DNA from 4 places in the Streptomyces sp. NPDC002386 genome. Region 4 is predicted to be linked to each of the others. Evidence: riboswitches for the same ligand, from Rfam matches in the RefSeq annotation. Region 4 holds a riboswitch; each other region holds the start of a gene.
The links. A riboswitch is a leader RNA that binds a small molecule or an ion and turns the genes downstream of it on or off. The one in region 4 is predicted to bind cyclic di-AMP.
Positions count from the first base shown of each region.

Region 1 (4,347 bases), on a different contig from region 4:
GATCGGGGCGATCATGAACTCCTGGATGTCCACGTTGGAGTCGGCGTGCGAGCCGCCGTTCAGGATGTTCATCATCGGCACCGGCAGCAGGTGCGCGTTCGGGCCGCCCAGGTAGCGGAACAGCGGCAGGTCGCTGGCCTCGGACGCGGCGTGCGCGACGGCGAGGGAGACGCCGAGGATGGCGTTGGCGCCGAGCGAGCCCTTGTTGTCGGTGGCGTCCAGGTCGAACATGGCCTGATCGATCAGGCGCTGCTCGGTGGCGTCGTAGCCGACCAGCTCGGGGCCGATCTGCTCGATGACGGCGAGGACGGCCTTCTCGACGCCCTTGCCCTGGTAGCGGTTGGGGTCGCCGTCACGGAGCTCGATGGCCTCGAAGGCACCGGTGGAGGCACCGGACGGAACGGCGGCACGACCCGTGCTGCCGTCGTCGAGGCCGACCTCGACCTCGACCGTGGGGTTGCCTCGGGAGTCCAGGATTTCCCGGGCTACGACGACGTCGATGGACGGCACGAGCATCTCCTTCTTGGATGTGACGCTGGAAGTGCGGGGCGGGGTGCCTTACGGCTCTGCCTTGCGACTAGAGCCTAACCGTCCCAGGGGCGTCGGCCACCGACCGACCGTCCCGTGGACAGGGAGACGGTACCCATTGTTCCTGCCCGGAACAAAGGGGTTCGGGGGAGGTATCGCGAACCGGAACGGGAAGGGCCGGGAAAACACAGCCCCGCCCCGGTGCGTACGGGGGAACACGCACCGGGGCGGGGAGCCCGTGGGGGACGGGGGGAACGGCCCTCACTCGGCCTTCGGCTTGGGGGACGGCCTCGTGAGGGCACTGTGGTTCCGGTCGGAGCCAGGTGTCACTTCAGGTGCAGCTGCTGGCCCGGGTAGATGAGGTCGGCGTCCTCGACGATGTCCTTGTTCAGCTTGAACAGCTGCTGCCAGCCGCCGTCGACCTTGTGCTTCGCGGCGATGGTGCCGAGCGTGTCGCCCTTGACCACCTTGTACTCGCCGTCGCCCTTCTTGACCTTCTTGCCGGTCGGCGTGGTGACGGTCTTCTTCGCGCCGGCGGCCGGACGCTCGCTGGAGCGGGAGGCGGCCTGCTGGTCGGTGGAGCGGGAGGCGGCGCTGCCCGAGGAGGTGCTCTGCGAGGAGCCGCTCGGGGCGGAGCCGTTGTTGGGGGTGCTCGACAGGCCCGTGCCGCACACCGGCCATGCGCCCTTGCCCTGGGCGGCGAGGACCTTCTCGGCGACGGCTATCTGCTGGGCCTTGGAGGCCTGGTTGGCCTGCCCGGCGTACTGGGTGCCGCCGTAGGCGGCCCAGGTGGAGGCGGAGAACTGCAGACCGCCGTAGTAGCCGTTGCCGGTGTTGATGGACCAGTTGCCACCGGACTCGCACTGGGCGACGGCGTCCCACTCGGAGGTGGTGGCGGCGGAGGCGTTGCCGGCCGCCATCAGCGGGGCGGCGACGGCGGCACCGGTGACACCGGCGAGCGCGATGGCACGGGTGGCCTTGGACGGACGACGGTGCTTGCCCTTGGTGGAGAACAGCATGAATGGATCCCCTCACCGACGCCTGCGAGGTGAGCTGTCGGGTTCGGGCCGGTTGAGTTGCCCGGCCGCGGGCCCGCTTTCACGGGCCGCGGCTCCACCCCTAGCCGGTTCCGGCGCGAATCGCCGGTTCCGGCACTTACCTTGGGTCCCCCGCTCCTGCCTACGGCGCTTTACGCGACGACTGTTCCCGGACGGCCGCTGGCAGGATTCGGCGTTGCGACAGCCGGGGCTCGTGGTGACGAGCGGTCATGACCGTAGACAGGCGATCGAGGGAATTTCAAAGACGATCAGGGCTTCTGAGACTCATCCCACACTTTCACCGAAACGGACATCAGTGATCAATTCGGGCGTCAACTACCGCTGCTTTTGGCCCGTTTCGCTACCGACTTCCAGGGTCTGACCGGCGGAGACGCGGTTCGGGTCGGTACCGATGGCCTTCTTGTTCAGGGCGTAGAGCTCATGCCATCCGCCGTCCACGTCAAGGGAGTCGGCGATGGAGGCGAGGGTGTCACCCTCGCGCACGGTGTAGGTGTCCGCTCCGCGCGAGGCGTGCTTGCCCGACGACGTGACCTCCTGACCGTTTGTCACGCTTTCGTCCGCGATGTCGCCGCGGTGACGTCCACCACTGCCGAGCGCCCCGGTGTCGACCAGGCTCCAAGAACCGCCGGTCTGCCATGAATTGTCCGAGTCCTCCACGGTGGGATCCGTGGTCGCGGACCCACTCCCCTGCGACTCCTCGGTGCGCAGAGAAGCGGATTTGTCGGACTTGGGGGTTTCCGGGTCCTTGTCCGACTTCTCTGTGCCGGCGTCCTCGCCCGCGTCCGAGGACGGCTTGCCGGCCGAGTCCGAGGAGGACTCGGGCGAGGCGGATGAATCCGGCAGACCGGACGAGTCGGAGTCATCGGCGGAATCCGACGGGTCCGTGGAGCCGGTGGCGCCGCCCGACCCGCCGTGGTCCGAGTCGGACTTCCCGGAGCCTCCGACGCCCGTGTCGACGTCCAGGGAACCGGAGTCGGCGGTCAGGCCGGAGAGCAGGGCGCACGTGGTCCAGGGCGTGGTGCCCTTGTCCGCGAGGATCCTCTCGGCGACGGCGATCTGCTGCGAGCGGCTGGCCTGGTCGGCGGTGGGGGCGTACTTGGTGCCGCCGTAGGCGGCCCAGTCGTCCTGGGGGATCTGCAGCCCGCCGTAGTACCCGTTGCCCGTGTCGGCGCTCCAGGAGCCGCCGCTCTCGCACTCGGCGACCTTGTCCCAGGTGGTTCCGTCGGCCGCGTTGGCGCTCGCGGCGCCGAGGAGCGGGATGGCGATGGCGGAGCCGGTCACTCCGGCCGCGACGAGAAGAGCCGGAGCCTGACGGGGGCGACGGTGACGACCGTTCCCGGAGAGCATGCGGAAGCCTTTCGTGCGACAGCGGGACCGGCGCGGCGCCCAACGCTCGGGCCGCGCTGATGGGTGAACGTATAGGCATACGATCACTTGTCACAAGTTCATGCCGCACAGATCACGTGAAGATCACAGAGTTGAACGTCCTTCATGTTCAAGGTTGTACGACCTGCTCCGCGACCGGGGTGAACTCCACGGGCAGGGTGCGCAGCCCGCGCATGATGAGGCCGCCGCGCCAGCGCAGATCGGCCGGATCGGCCGCGAGCCGCAGGTCGGGGAGGCGGGTGAGGAGCGTGGCGAGCGCGGTGCGGCCCTCCAGGCGGGCCAGCGGGGCGCCGAGGCAGTAGTGGATGCCGTGGCCGTAGCCGAGGTGCTGGTTGTCCCCGCGGGCGAGATCGAGGACGTCGGGGTCGGCGAACCGCTCCGGGTCCCGGTCCGCGGCGGCGAGGACGACGAGCACCGGGTCCCCGGCCGCGATGTGCTGCCCGCCGAGCGTGAGCGGCTCGGTGGCGAACCGCCAGGTGGCCAGCTCGACCGGGCCGTCGAAGCGCAGCAGTTCCTCGATCCCGGTCTCGAGCAGGCCCTGTTCGCCGCGGGCCAGGGAGTCCTGCAGCCGGTGACGCTGCCCGGGGTGGGTGAGCAGGGCGTAGGTGCCGTTGCCGATGAGGTTGACGGTCGTCTCGAAACCGGCGAACAGCAGGATGAAGGCCATCGCGGCGGCCTCGTTCTCGGTGAGGTGCTCGCCGTGGTCGGAGGCGCGGATGAGGCCGGAGATCAGGTCCTCGCCCGGGGTGGGCTCGGCCGGCAGCGCCGCACGCTTGCGGTGGATCAGCTCGGCGAGGTAGCCGCGCATCTTCTTCACCGACCGGGCGACGCCGCCCCGCGGTCCTCCGCCGTGCCTGATCATCATCCCGGCCCAGTCGCGGAAGTCGTCCTGGTCCTCGCGCGGGACGCCGAGCAGGTCGCAGATGGCGTAGATGGGCAGCGGGAAGGCGAACTCGTGGATGAGGTCGGCGGAGCCCGTCCGCGCGAACCGGTCGATGAGGTCGTCGGTCAGCTCCTGCACCCGGGGCGCGAACTCGGCGACCCGGCGGGGTGTGAACGCCTTGCTGACCAGCCGGCGCAGCCTGGTGTGGTCCGGCGGGTCGATGTTCAGCAGGTGTGTCATCAGCTCGGCCTTGCGCTCGCCCGGGATACCGGTCTTGCCCTTGGCGTGCGCGGGCTCGTCGTGGTGCGCGGGGTTCTTGCTCAGCCGCTGGTCGGCGAGGGCCTGCCGGGCGTCGGCGTACCGGGTGACCAGCCAGGCCTCGACCCCGCTGGGCAGCCGCGTCCGGCGCACCGGCTCGTGCTCGCGCAGCCAGGCGTAGGCGGGGTAGGGATCGGCGGCGAACTCCCAGGTGAACAGTTCGGGTGCGGTGCT
Region 1 is NZ_JBSFBX010000003.1:439,296-443,642, reverse strand. Features, by position in the region: gene eno (phosphopyruvate hydratase) at 1-516, opposite strand, end outside; gene ACWCPN_RS09150 (transglycosylase family protein) at 855-1,547, opposite strand; cyclic di-AMP (ydaO/yuaA leader) riboswitch at 1,552-1,725, opposite strand; gene ACWCPN_RS09145 (transglycosylase family protein) at 1,902-2,933, opposite strand; gene ACWCPN_RS09140 (cytochrome P450 family protein) at 3,082-4,347, opposite strand, start outside.
Region 1: another riboswitch for cyclic di-AMP. It lies ahead of ACWCPN_RS09150 (transglycosylase family protein); the one in region 4 lies ahead of ACWCPN_RS30240 (M23 family metallopeptidase).

Region 2 (4,347 bases), on a different contig from region 4:
CGGGTGGACGGGCCCGGTGACCGGCCGCCCGGAGCCCCCTCATAGGCTCCGGGGCATGGACGTACTCATCCATCTCCTCGTCGGCCTGCACATCATCGGCATCGCCGCGCTGCTCGGCGGTTTCCTCACCCAGATGAAGGCGATGGGCCGGGGCACGGCCCGGTTCGTCCCCGGGATGCTGCACGGCGCGTTCACCATGCTGGTCACCGGCGTGGCCCTGGTCGGGCTCAACGAGGCCGACGGCCACCACGTCAACACCTTCAAGATCGGTGTGAAACTGGCCCTGCTGATCGTGATCCTCGGGCTGGTCTACGTCCAGCGCGACGAGGAGAAGGTGGACAAGCGCGTCTTCGGGCTCGTCGGCCTGCTGACCATGGCGAACATCTTCATCGCCGTGCTGTGGACGTGAGGCTCAGCGCGCCCTGACCAGGCCGGCGCGGGCGGCGAGCACGGCGCCGGCCGCGACCGCCAGCCACGCCGCCACCGCCAGCCACACCAGCGCCTGGCCGGGCGTCCGCAGCCGGCCGATGTCCAGGGCCGCCGCGACCGACAGGGTTGCGGCCGCCGTCATGCCCAGCGGGAACACCGTCGACCACCGACGCACGTCGAAGCGCAGTCGCGGCCGGGCCACCTCCGCGGCCAGCAGGACCACGCAGCAGGCCAGGTCCAGTGCCAGCAGCGCGACCGTCACGTTGCGCAGCACGCCCCGGTCGTCGTCGTTCCACAGGTACAGCCGCGCACTGTCGGCGGCCAGCAGCTTCGCCCCGGCCAGCGCCGAGATGGCGAGCGCTCCGCCCGCCATCCAGTGGTCCCCGGCACCCTCCAGCACCTGCCGCGGATCGAAGCGGGCCAGCGTCAGGCAGTAGAGGACCAGGCCCAGCCAGAACAGCACCAGCGCGGCGTGCGCGAGCCACGCCGTCGTCTCCGCCGCGGCCAGGGTGGCCGCCAGCACCGCCAGCCCCTGGGTGGCCACACAGCACAGGAACACCGCCCCCGGCATGCGCCGCTCCCAGTGCCGTACGACGAGAAGCAACAGCACCGGCCACAGCAGGACCGCCAGTGCCAGGGCGGCCTCGGCCAGGGTCTGCCGGCCGAGCTGTGAGATCCGTGTGCCGAGCACCGCCGTGGCGGCGACGGCGGCGAGCGCGCCGGGACCCTTCGCCTCGGCCAGCCACCGGGGCCGCTGCCGCATCAGCCGCACGGCGAAGTCGGCGGCGAGCGTCACCCAGGCGAGGCAGGCCAGCGACATGAAGACCAGCGACATCGTCTCGGAACCGGTCAGATGCAGACCCACCGACACGATGCCGCTCGCCATGACGGCGGCCCCCGCCGCCGGCGGACGCCCCGCCCACCACGTACGCAGACCACAGAAGCCGGGCATGGGCATGCGCCCGTTGCTAGGGAGCGGCGGCGCCCACGCTCGCCGGGCACGCGCGCGTGGGGCCCGAAAAGAGCACCGTCAGGCCGGCCGCACCACCCGGTGGACGACCGACTCTCCCGCCAGGTGGACCGGCTCCTCGCGCACGTACGCACCGGGGCGCGGGGCGTGGATCATCGTGCCGTCGCCCGTGCACAGGCCGACGTGTCTGCTGTCGTCGTGGAAGAAGACCAGGTCACCGGGGCGCGCGTCGGTGAGCGGGACCGCGGTGCCCATGGCGGCCTGGTCACGCGCGGCACGCGGCAGGGTGACGCCGGCGGCCCTCCAGGCAGCCTGGGTGAGGCCGGAGCAGTCGTAGGAGCCGGGACCGCTGGCACCCGAGACGTACGGCTTGCCGATCTGGGCGCGGGCGAAGGCGATCGCCTTCTCGGCCTTGGTGACGGGGGCCGCCGGGGCGACGGGCGGCACGTTCACCGGCATCGGCGCGGACCACTGCCGCTCCGGAGCCTGGACCCGGGGCGGAACGGAAGGCGGAGCCGGGACCGGGGACGGGGCCGCGGACGAGGCGGGAGCCGGATCCGGAGCGCGAAGCGGATCGGGAGCCGGGGCGGGGACCGAAACCGGAGCCGGGAGGGGGACGGAAGCCGGGAGGGGGACCGGAGCCGGGGCGGGGGCCGAAGCCGGAGCGGGGACCGGGGCCGGCACCGATGGAGGGGCCGAAGCCGGTTCCGCGGCAGGTGCGGTCAACCGGGACAGCAGCTCGCGCGCGGTGGCGAGCTTGTGCTGGACGGCCGCCTTGGCGGACTTCACGTCGTACTGCGCGACGGCCGGCGCCTCGGGAGCCCTGGGGGCCTTCCCGCGCTCGGCCGCGCCCTTCACCCGGGAGGCCAGCCGGTTCATCAGCCGGTTCTGGGCGAAGTGGTCCTCCGGGTACTCCGCGAGCAGCGAGCCGGCCGGTTCGGGAGCGGCGGCGAACGGGGCCAGCCCCTCGCGGGCCTTCGTGAACAGGCCCGGACGCCGGGCGGCGGCCTCCGCGCGCGGGGCCTCGGCGCGAGCCCGCTGCACGGCCCCGGGCTCCTCCTCCGGGTCCGCCCTGCGGTACAGCTCGTCGATCTTCTTCTCGATCTCCTCCACGCTCGGCCTGCCGTCGCCCGGGGAGGAGGCGGCGGCCGAAGCGGTACCGGCCGTCTGGGACAGGACGGCGACGGAGGTGAGGGCGGCGGTGGCCAGGACGGGGGTGCGGGTGCCCGTCCCGCGGGTCCCCGGGGGACCCGGCTTGCGGTGCGACGCCAAGGGTGGCGACTCCTTCCAGCGTGCCGCCTACCGGGTTAGCTGTCGGGTTCGGGCGGGTGGTTCGGAAGGGTTGCCCTACGGCGTCGTCCCGGGCGGGAGTCGGCCGATTCACCCCGGGATCGGTGGGTCCCCGGCTCCGGCCGCCACATCGGGGCGCACCGGACTCGGCGGAGGCCGCGCGGCCCGGCGAGGTTCGCCGGTAGAGGTCGTACGGCCTGACGGCAACCTAGCCAACTCGTGTGACTCCTGTGAAGGTTGCTGTGCCATATGTCCGATACATTTCCGTGACCCGGGGCCGGTTTCATACGGGCGTGACAAGGCGCTTCCGCTGGGTGAGGGGTTCGGCCCCGCCCGTGGCGCGATGGCCGACGCGCCGCCACCGTGTTCTGTCGCGGACCTCACGGGCGCCGACTTTCAGTTGCCGGGACCGGTTGTCGGTGCGGCCCCCTAGACTCGTAGAGCGATGAGCAGCCTCTTTGACGACAGCTTCCTGGCGGACCTCCAGGCCCCTCGCGGGCACGCGGAGGAGCCCCCGCCGCCGCCCGAGGACGATCACGCTCCGGAGCCCCTCCCGGACGATCTGTTCGGCGGGAAGTTCGACGTGCCGCCGGACCGGGACACCCACTACCGTGACGGCGCCCCGCGTCCCGTGATCGACCCGGACGCGCTGCTGCGGGGGCTGAACGACAACCAGCGCGCCGCGGTCGTCCACGCCGGCTCGCCGCTGCTCATCGTGGCCGGCGCGGGCTCCGGCAAGACGCGCGTGCTCACCCACCGCATCGCCCACCTGCTCGCCGCGCGGAACGTGCACCCGGGCCAGATCCTCGCGATCACCTTCACCAACAAGGCCGCGGGCGAGATGAAGGAGCGGGTCGAGCAGCTCGTCGGCCCGCGCGCCGGCGCGATGTGGGTGATGACCTTCCACAGCGCGTGCGTGCGCATCCTGCGGCGCGAGTCCAAGAGGCTCGGCTTCACGTCGTCCTTCTCGATCTACGACGCCGCCGACTCCAAGCGCCTGATGGCCCTGGTCTGCCGCGACCTCGACCTCGACCCCAAACGCTTCCCGCCGAAGTCCTTCAGCGCCAAGATCAGCAACCTGAAGAACGAGCTGATCGACGAGGAGGACTTCGCCGCCCAGGCCACCGACGGCTTCGAGAAGACCCTCGCCCAGGCCTACGCGCTCTACCAGTCACGGCTGCGCGAGGCCAACGCGCTGGACTTCGACGACCTGATCATGACGACGGTCAACCTGCTGCGCGCCTTCCCGGACGTCTCCGAGCACTACCGCCGCCGCTTCCGGCACGTCATGGTCGACGAGTACCAGGACACGAACCACGCCCAGTACGCCCTGGTGCGGGAACTGGTGGGCACCGGGCAGCACGACGAGGACGTACCGCCCGGCGAGTTCGACCTGCCGCCCGCCGAACTCTGCGTGGTCGGTGACGCGGACCAGTCGATCTACGCCTTCCGGGGTGCGACGATCCGCAACATCCTCCAGTTCGAGGAGGACTACCCGAACGCGACGACGATCCTGCTGGAGCAGAACTACCGCTCCACGCAGACCATCCTGTCCGCCGCCAACGCGGTCATCGAGCGCAACGAGTCCCGCCGCCCGAAGAACCTGTGGACCAACGCCGGCCAGGGTGCGCGGATCACCGGCTACGTCGCCGACACCG
Region 2 is NZ_JBSFBX010000010.1:79,195-83,541, forward strand. Features, by position in the region: gene ACWCPN_RS20975 (hypothetical protein) at 56-409, shown strand; gene ACWCPN_RS20980 (SLAC1 family transporter) at 413-1,381, opposite strand; gene ACWCPN_RS20985 (C40 family peptidase) at 1,460-2,671, opposite strand; cyclic di-AMP (ydaO/yuaA leader) riboswitch at 2,680-2,851, opposite strand; gene pcrA (DNA helicase PcrA) at 3,135-4,347, shown strand, end outside.
Region 2: another riboswitch for cyclic di-AMP. It lies ahead of ACWCPN_RS20985 (C40 family peptidase); the one in region 4 lies ahead of ACWCPN_RS30240 (M23 family metallopeptidase).

Region 3 (4,347 bases), on a different contig from region 4:
GACAGGCGTGGGTACGGCGCGAAGAAGCGGTAGTACTTCGACTCGTCCGAGACCTGCTCGTAGAAGCTGACCAGGCGGTCGGCGTCGTCAACGGTGATGGGCCTGATGCGCGCGGTGCCCCCGTCGCGCAGCACCACGTCCGCCTCCCAGTGAGCGGGGTACTCGTGCCGGTCCTGCCGGTCCGCCGGGCTCTGCATGGGCCCCAGGGTACGGCTCGCGTACGGCGACGTCGCGAGGCAGTCTGTGGAGGACGACAAGCCGGACCGAGGCCGCGGTCCGGCGGCACCGGCGGCGGGACACAGGTCCGCCCGGGGCACGCTTCACGATATGGGAAACTGGTCTAGACAACCTGAACACCGAAGGGCAGCAACACATGGCTGAGCGCCGCGTCAACGTCGGCTGGGCCGAGGGCCTCCACGCCCGCCCCGCTTCCATCTTCGTCCGAGCCGCCACGGCCACAGGCGTCCCGGTGACGATCGCCAAGGCCGGGGGCAACCCCGTCAACGCGGCCTCCATGCTGGCCGTCCTGGGTCTGGGCGCCCAGGGCGGCGAGGAGATCGTCCTCGCCTCCGACGCCGAGGGCGCGGACGTCGCCCTGGACCGGCTGGCGAAGCTGGTCGCCGAGGGCCTCGAGGAACTGCCCGAGACGGTCTGAGCACCGGACCACGGGAAATACCGGAGCCGTGCCGCCCTTTCCGGGCGGCACGGCTCCGCCGTTTCGGCGGCCAATTGGGCCGCGCGGGAAATTCGGGCAGCGGAAATACCCCGTCACGAAATTTCCCCCTCTTTGTATACGGCCCACGTGTTAATGCCGCGGGCCCGACATGTTTACGGCATGTTGCGAAGTCCTCACACGGTCCGGGCGCGCGGCGGGGCTCTCGCCGCCGGAAAAGCGCAGCCGGTGCGCGACCGTCGAGCGCTCGGTGTGCAGCGCCGTGAGCGCACGCGCGCGTTCGCCGTCGCCGCGCGCCACCGCGTCCACGATCGCGCCGTGCTCGGCCCAGGAGTCCACCGGGCTCGGCGGGGCCGCCACCGCGTACATCCAGGCGATCTTGTGCCGGAGCTGGGTCAGCATCGAGGTCAGCGAGGGACTGCCGGAGGCCTGGGCGAGCGTCTCGTGGAACCAGCCCCCCAGGGCGCGCAGATCCTCGCTGTTGCCCCTCCTGGCCCGTTCCTGCCCCAGCCTGACCAGGCCGCGCAGCACCTTCAGATGCGCCTCGGTGCGCCGCTGGGCGGCCCGGGAGGCGCCGAGCGGCTCCAGGAGCACGCGCATCTCCAGCAGGTCGGCGGCCTCCTGCTCGGTCGGCTCGGCCACGCACGCGCCCGCGTGCCGCCGCGTCACCACGAAGCCCTCCGCCTCCAGGGTGCGCAGGGCCTCACGGACCGGGACGCGCGAGACGCCGTAGCGGCGGGCCAGGACTTCCTCGGTGAGCCGGCCGCCGCGCTCATGGACACCCGCGACGATGTCGTCCCGGATCGCCGTGCACACCGAGTGCGCCGGAATACGCATGACCGACCTCCGCTTTGATCCCCGTTCAACGCCGGCGATGGACGTGTTGATCCGTGACTCTATTCCACGGGAGCGGAATTTCCGACGGCGGGTCGGAATCCATGCATATTTTTTGGCCGACCGTTCCCTCGGGAACCGCAGAAAACGCGAAAGCCCCGGCTCGGTGAGCCGGGGCTTTCGGATGTCCGCGCGGAAGGGGTCAGACGTGCACGCCGTGCTCGCGGAGGTAGGCGATGGGGTCGACGTCCGAGCCGTAGTCGGGAGAGGTACGGGCCTCGAAGTGGAGGTGCGGGCCGGTGACGTTGCCGGTCGCGCCGGACAGGCCGATCTGCTGGCCCGGAATCACCTTCTGGCCCACCGTGACGCCGATGGACGACAGGTGGCCGTACTGGGTGTACATGCCGTCGGCCATCCGGATCACGATCTCGTTGCCGTAGGCCCCGCCCCAGCCGGTGGAGACGACGGTGCCGGCGCCGACCGCGTGCACGGAGGTGCCGCTGGCGGCGTGGAAGTCGATGCCCGTGTGCGAGCCGGAGGACCACAGGGAGCTGCTGGCCTGGTAGGCCGTGGAGACGTACGAGTGCACGATCGGGGCGACGAAGGCGTTCAGGCGCTTGCGCTCGGCCTCGCGGGCGGCGCGCGCCGCGGCCTCGCGTTCCTTCTTCGCCTCCGCGGCGGCGGCCTTGGCGGCGGCCTCCTCGGCGGCCTGCCGTTCGGCGGCCTGCGTCTGGGCGGCGGCCTGCTCGTCGATCTGCTCGGCGACCTCGTCGCTCACACTGATCACCGGCGTGAGGCCCGTCTGCTCGACGGGCTGCTCCGCGGCGAGCGCCGGGGAGGCGGCGAGCGTGCCGATGACACCGGTGGTGGTGAGGGCTGCGACACCGGCCGCCTGGGCGGTGGTGCGCTTCACGCGGCCGGGCTTGCGGTGCTTCCCGGAGGCGCACATGAACGCCATGAAGTGGCTGGTCCTTTCCTTCCCTCTCGCCTACCGGGTTAGCTGACGGGTTCGGAGCAGGAAGGTCTCCTACGGACCCCCTCGCTCACGCGCGGGCGTCCGATTCACCCCAGGGACTGCGATGGGTCCCCGGCTCCCCTGGCTCGCGCCGTACGGGGACTCGGCGATGACTGTCCGGTGCCGCGGGCGCGGCGCACTGCCTGACGGACAGCCCGGAAGAAGCTAAGCGGCCCGGTCGTCGGCACCCAAACGGATCCGGGCTTTTGTAGCGCATCCCACAGGGCAGACGGGCAACCTCCGCCTCAATTCGGACATCTGGACAAGGGTGACCCACCCGTTTCGGGAAGGTCCGCGCACACGATGGGGACCTGACGGCCCGTCGGCCGCGAGGTCCCCACGCGCGCGTGTCGCCGTGCGGCCGCTACTCGGCGGCGACGACGGTGACTTGGCCGATGCCGAGCGCCTCCACGGGCTCCTTGATCTGCGCCGCGTCACCGACGAGGACCGTCACCAGACCGTCCACCGGGAAGGCGCTGACGACCGCCGCGGTGGCCTCGACGGTGCCGGTGGCCGCGAGCTGCTGATACAGCGTCGCCTGGTAGTCGTCGGGCAGGTGCTGCTCGACCTGGTCGGCCAGGGTGCTCGCGACGGCAGCAGCGGTCTCGTACTTCAGCGGTGCCACCCCGACCAGGTTCTGCACGGCGACGTCCCGCTCGGCGTCGGTCAGGCCCTCCGCCGCGAGGGTGCGCAGCACCTTCCACAGGTCGTCGAGCGCCGGGCCGGTGTTCGGGGTGTCCACGGAGCCGCTGATGGCGAGCATCGCGGCGCCGGTGCCGTCCGGCGCGGACCGCAGGACCTGCCCGAAGGCGCGCACGCCGTAGGTGTAGCCCTTCTCCTCACGCAGCACACGGTCCAGGCGGGAGGTGAGCGTGCCGCCGAGGCAGTACGTGCCGAGCACCTGGGCGGGCCACACCCGGTCGTGCCGGTCGGGTCCGATCCGGCCGATGAGGAGCTGCGTCTGGACGGCGCCGGGCCGGTCGACGATGACGACCCGGCCGGTGTCGTCGGCGGTCACCGGCGGCACCGGGCGCGGCTCGGCGGGGGTGCCGGTCCAGGCGCCCAGGGTGTCGGCGAGCAGGGCGTCCAGGTCGATGCCGGTGAGGTCGCCGACCACGACCGCGGTCGCCGTCGCGGGACGCACATGACGGTCGTAGAAAGCGCGGACCGCGGCCGCGTCGATCTTCTCGACCGTCTCCTCGGTGCCCTGGCGCGGGCGCGACATGCGCGCGGTGGCCGGGAACAGCTCCCGGGAGAGCTCCTTGGCGGCGCGGCGGGAGGGGTTGGCCAGCTCGTGCGGGATCTCGTCCAGCCGGTTGCGCACCAGCCGCTCGACCTCGCTCTCCGCGAAGGCGGGGGCGCGCAGGGCGTCGGCGAGCAGACCGAGCCCCTTGGCCAGGCGGGAGGCGGGCACCTCGAGGCTGAGCCGGACGCCGGGGTGGTCGGCGTGCGCGTCGAGCGTGGCGCCGGCCCGCTCCAGCTCGGCGGCGTAGTCCTCGGCCGAGTGCTTGTCGGTGCCCTCGGAGAAGGCCCGCGCCATGATCGTGGCGAGGCCGTCCAGGCCGGACGGCTCGGCGTCCAGGGGCGCGTCGAGCAGCACCTCCACGGCGACGACCTGCTGGCCGGGGCGGTGGCAGCGCAGCACGGTCAGGCCGTTGTCCAGCGTGCCGCGCTCGGGGGCGGGGAACGCCCAGGGCCTGGCCTCGCCCGGCTGCGGCTGGGGGTGGAAGTCCATCGGGGCGAGCTCGCTCACTTGGCCGTCTCCTCGTTGTCGTGGCGGCCCTCGACGGTCGCCTCGGCCTCCGGGTCCTCGGGGACGTCGGCG
Region 3 is NZ_JBSFBX010000007.1:39,708-44,054, reverse strand. Features, by position in the region: gene ACWCPN_RS16020 (bifunctional acetate--CoA ligase family protein/GNAT family N-acetyltransferase) at 1-197, opposite strand, end outside; gene ACWCPN_RS16015 (HPr family phosphocarrier protein) at 374-655, shown strand; gene ACWCPN_RS16010 (GntR family transcriptional regulator) at 806-1,510, opposite strand; gene ACWCPN_RS16005 (M23 family metallopeptidase) at 1,710-2,465, opposite strand; cyclic di-AMP (ydaO/yuaA leader) riboswitch at 2,478-2,641, opposite strand; gene ACWCPN_RS16000 (M16 family metallopeptidase) at 2,887-4,275, opposite strand; gene ACWCPN_RS15995 (M16 family metallopeptidase) at 4,272-4,347, opposite strand, start outside.
Region 3: another riboswitch for cyclic di-AMP. It lies ahead of ACWCPN_RS16005 (M23 family metallopeptidase); the one in region 4 lies ahead of ACWCPN_RS30240 (M23 family metallopeptidase).

Region 4 (4,347 bases):
GCCCGTCCACCGGCCCTTCGAGTCCCCGCTCGACGGCCGCGAGGAGTACCCCGTCGAGGGCGGCCCGCGCTTCGTCCGCCCCGCCCTCTGCGTGCGCACCGACGAGCGGCGCGGCACCGAATGGCGCTTCGTGTCGTACGCATGCGACCGGGACGGCACGGGGGACGGCACCGACGGCGCGGAGCTGCGGCTGCGCTTCGACGACGACGGACTGGCGATCACCCTGCACTACCGGATGCGCGGCGACGTCGTGGAGCGCCGGGTCACCCTGGAGAACGGCGGGCACGCGCGCGTGGAACTGCTGCGCGCCGACGCCGCCACCTGGACCCTGCCCGACCGCGACGGCTGGCGACTGTCCCAGCTGCACGGCCGCTGGGCGGCCGAGTCCCTGCTCACCCGCGCGCCGCTCACCCACGGCGAGAAGGTCATCGGCAGCCGCCGCGGCCACACCGGCCACCAGCACCTGCCCTGGGTCGCCCTCGACACCGACGCCACCGAGGAACGCGGCGAGGTCTACGGCTGCGCGCTCGGCTGGTCCGGCTCCTGGCGGATCGCCGTCGCCCAACTGCCCGACGCGCGCGTGCAGATCACCGGCGGGGCCGGCCACGACGACTCGGGCCTGCTGCTCCTCGCACCGGGGGAGTCCTACACCACCCCCGTCTTCGCGGGCCTGTGGAGCGACGGCGGTTTCGGCGGGGCCAGCCGGACCTGGCACGCCTACCAGCGCGCGCACGTGATCCCGGACGCCGAGCGGGACCGGCCGGTGCTGTTCAACTCCTGGGAGGCCACGTTCTTCGACATCTCCGAGGAGCAGCAGGCGGCGCTCGCGCGGCGGGCGGCCGGCATCGGCGTCGAGCTGTTCGTCGTCGACGACGGCTGGTTCGGCGCCCGCACCAGCGACCGGGCCGGACTCGGGGACTGGACGCCCAACCCCGACCGGTTCCCGCACGGCCTCAAGCCCCTGGCCGACCAGGTGCACGGCCTGGGCATGGGGTTCGGCGTCTGGGTGGAGCCCGAGATGGTCAATCCGGACAGCGACCTGTACCGCGCCCACCCGGACTGGGTGCAGTACCAGCCGGGCCGCAGGCGGACGGAACTGCGCAACCAGCTCGTTCTCAACCTCGCCCGCGAGGACGTCCAGGAGTATCTGTGGGAGCGGCTGGACACCCTGCTGTCCGGTGCCCCGATCGACTACGTGAAGTGGGACTTCAACCGCTGCTTCACCGACGCCGGCTGGCCGGGGGAGCCGTATCCGCAGCGCCTGTGGATCGACCACGTCCGCGCGCTGTACGCCCTGCTGGACCGGCTGCGTGCCGCCCACCCCGGAGTCGCCTTCGAGTCCTGCTCGGGCGGCGGCGGCCGGATCGACCTCGGGGTGCTGGGACGCACCGACCAGGTGTGGACCTCCGACAACACCGATCCGCTCGACCGGCTCGCCATCCAGCACGGGTTCAGCCAGCTCCATCCCGCGCGCGTGATGGCCGCCTGGGTCACCGACAGTCCGAACACCCAGCTCAACGGCAGGGTGAGCACCCTGCGCTTCCGGTTCGTCAGCTCCATGGCGGGCGTTCTCGGGGTCGGCGGCGACCTCACGGAGTGGACCGACGACGAGCTGGCCGAGGCCCGGCGGTGGGTCGCCCTCTACAAGGAGGTCAGGCCGCTCGTCCAGCGCGGCGAGCTGTACCGGCTGCTGCCCCCGGCGGGAGGTCTGAGCGCCGTCCAGTACGTTCTCGATGACGAGACGGTCGTCCTGGCCTGCCTCCAGGCGCAGAGTTACGGAGAGCCGGTGCCCCGTGTACGGCTGCGCGGCCTCGATCCGACGGCATCGTACGAATGCCGCGAAACGGGCGAGGTGCACCGGGGTGCGGTACTGCTGCACCACGGGCTGACGACCGGACTGCGCGGCGACCTGGACGCGGCAGTCATCCGCCTGTGTCGCATATGACTCCTATGTCCCGATTGGTGCCTTCGTTGTAATTCGGCACGGAATAAAGGCGACTGGGGGAGCGCTGCGTGAGGAGCGTCATAACCGTGACCGTCCGCTGTTCGTCATGTCCACCTAATTCCCGGAGCGCAACGGGAATTTGAACTCGCGGGGCGGGCCGGAATTCACGCACGGTGACCGAGAATTTCCTATTTGGATCTTCTGGCACCTGAACGCCGGGAATCTGTCGCTTGTTTCCCCGCGTTCCGCTCGCTTACGTTCGCCAGCAATCCGGACGGAACGCCGAATCCTGCCGCCGCCCGGAGTCCCACACACATGACCCGTGCACGGCAGGAGCGGGGGACCCATCAGGTACGACTGCCTGTCCCGGTCTCCGCGACAGGCTCGGGGTGCAGCCGCGCACCGCGCGGCCGGGCAGCTCCAGCCCGAACCCGACAGCTCACCTCGCAGGCGCCGGAGAGGAATGCGTCATGCCCGCGAAGGGTAAGCACCGCCGCCCCAAGTCCCGGCGATTCACCCGCTCCGTCGCCGTCGCCGGAACCGGTGGCGCCGCACTGGCCCTGCCCCTGCTGGGTGCCACCGGAGCGCACGCCGCCACCGCGCAGCCCGTCTCCGGAAAGGCCGTGCAGTCAGTGGCGCAGGCGTCGGCCGGCAAGACCGCCGCGCAGAACGCCTCCGGCGTACGCACCTACACGGTTAAGTCCGGCGACTGCCTCGCGAAGATCGCCGGCGAGCAGCATGTCGGCGGTGGCTGGCACCGGCTCTACGCGGACAACCGGCAGGCCGTCGGCGAGAACCCGGCGCTGATCCACCCGGGTCTGAAGCTGTCGCTGGGCAGGAAGGCCGCCGCTCCGACCCGCGCCCAGACCCCCGCCCCGGCGCGGTCCGCGCAGCCGTCACAGGCCCGGGCGCAGGCCCCGGCGAAGGCCGCACCGGCCGCCCCCGCCACCCAGTCGTCCCCGGTGGCCCGGGCCACCCAGGCCGCCGCCCCGGCCGCCCCCGCCACCCAGGCCGCCCCCGCCACCGGCTACACCCTCCCGGTCGCCGCCCCCACCATCGGCACCGCCTACCACGTAGCGGGCAGCATGTGGTCCAGCGGCTACCACACGGGCGTCGACTTCGTCGTCCCCACCGGCACCCCGCTGAAGGCCGTCGCCGCCGGCACCGTCGTCTCCGCCGGCTGGGGCGGCGCGTACGGCAACCAGGTCGTCATCAAGCTGAACGACGGCTACTACGCCCAGTACGCCCACCTCTCCCAGCTCTCGGTTTCGGCCGGCCAGACCGTGACCCCCGGCCAGCAGGTGGGCCTGTCCGGCGCCACCGGCAACGTGACCGGTCCGCACCTGCACTTCGAGATCCGCACCACCCCGGAGTACGGCTCGGACGTGGACCCCGTCGGCTACCTCCGCTCGCACGGCGTCGCCCTCTGAGCCGTCCGGGCCGAGGGACGCCCTCCTCGACACCACCTGCCTGACACGGCTCCGAAGGCCGGACCCACGATCCCCGGGTCCGGCCTTCGGTGTGTCCGGACGACCCCCGTACCGGCCGTATTCCTGGGTTGGCAAACTCTTTAAGGGTGTCTCATCTCACCGCTCGTCAACCCCTGCCTACGGTCGCGTAGGTCACATCCGAAGGTGAATCATGGTCCGACGTGGCAGACGATTCGAAGAGTGACAACACATCAGTGATCGGGTCGTACGTGGCGGTGGGGGACAGCTTCACCGAGGGCGTCGGCGACCGCGGGCCCGACGGGGCGTTCGTCGGGTGGGCCGACCGGTTCGCGGTCCTGCTCGCCGACCGGCGGCCCGAGGGCGACTTCAACTACACCAACCTCGCGGTCCGCGGGAAGCTGCTCGACCAGATCGTCGAGCACCAGCTCCCGAAGGCCGTCGAAATGGCCCCGGACCTCGTCTCCTTCTGTGCGGGTGGCAACGACATCATCCGGCCGGGCACCGACCCCGACGAGGTGGCCGAGCGCTTCGAGCGCGCCATCGCGGCGCTCGCGGCGGCCGCGGGCACGGTGATGGTGACGACCGGCTTCGACACCCGGGGCGTGCCGGTGCTCAAGCACCTGCGCGGCAAGATCGCCACCTACAACGGGCACGTGCGCGCCATCGCCGACCGTTACGGCTGCCCCGTGCTCGACCTGTGGTCCCTGAGGTCCGTCCAGGACCGCCGGGCCTGGGACAACGACCGGCTGCACCTCTCGCCCGAGGGGCACACCCGCGTGGCGCTGCGGGCCGGCCAGGCCCTCGGCCTGGAGATCCCGGCCGACCCGGAGCAGGCCTGGCCGGCGCTCCCGCCCCGGGGCACCCTGGAGATCCGCCGGGACGACGTCCACTGGGCCCGTGAGTACCTCGTCCCGTGGATCGGGCGCCGGCTGCGCGGCGAGTCCTCCGGGG
Region 4 is NZ_JBSFBX010000018.1:133,756-138,102, reverse strand. Features, by position in the region: gene ACWCPN_RS30245 (alpha-galactosidase) at 1-1,945, shown strand, start outside; cyclic di-AMP (ydaO/yuaA leader) riboswitch at 2,253-2,411, shown strand; gene ACWCPN_RS30240 (M23 family metallopeptidase) at 2,416-3,375, shown strand; gene ACWCPN_RS30235 (SGNH/GDSL hydrolase family protein) at 3,630-4,347, shown strand, end outside.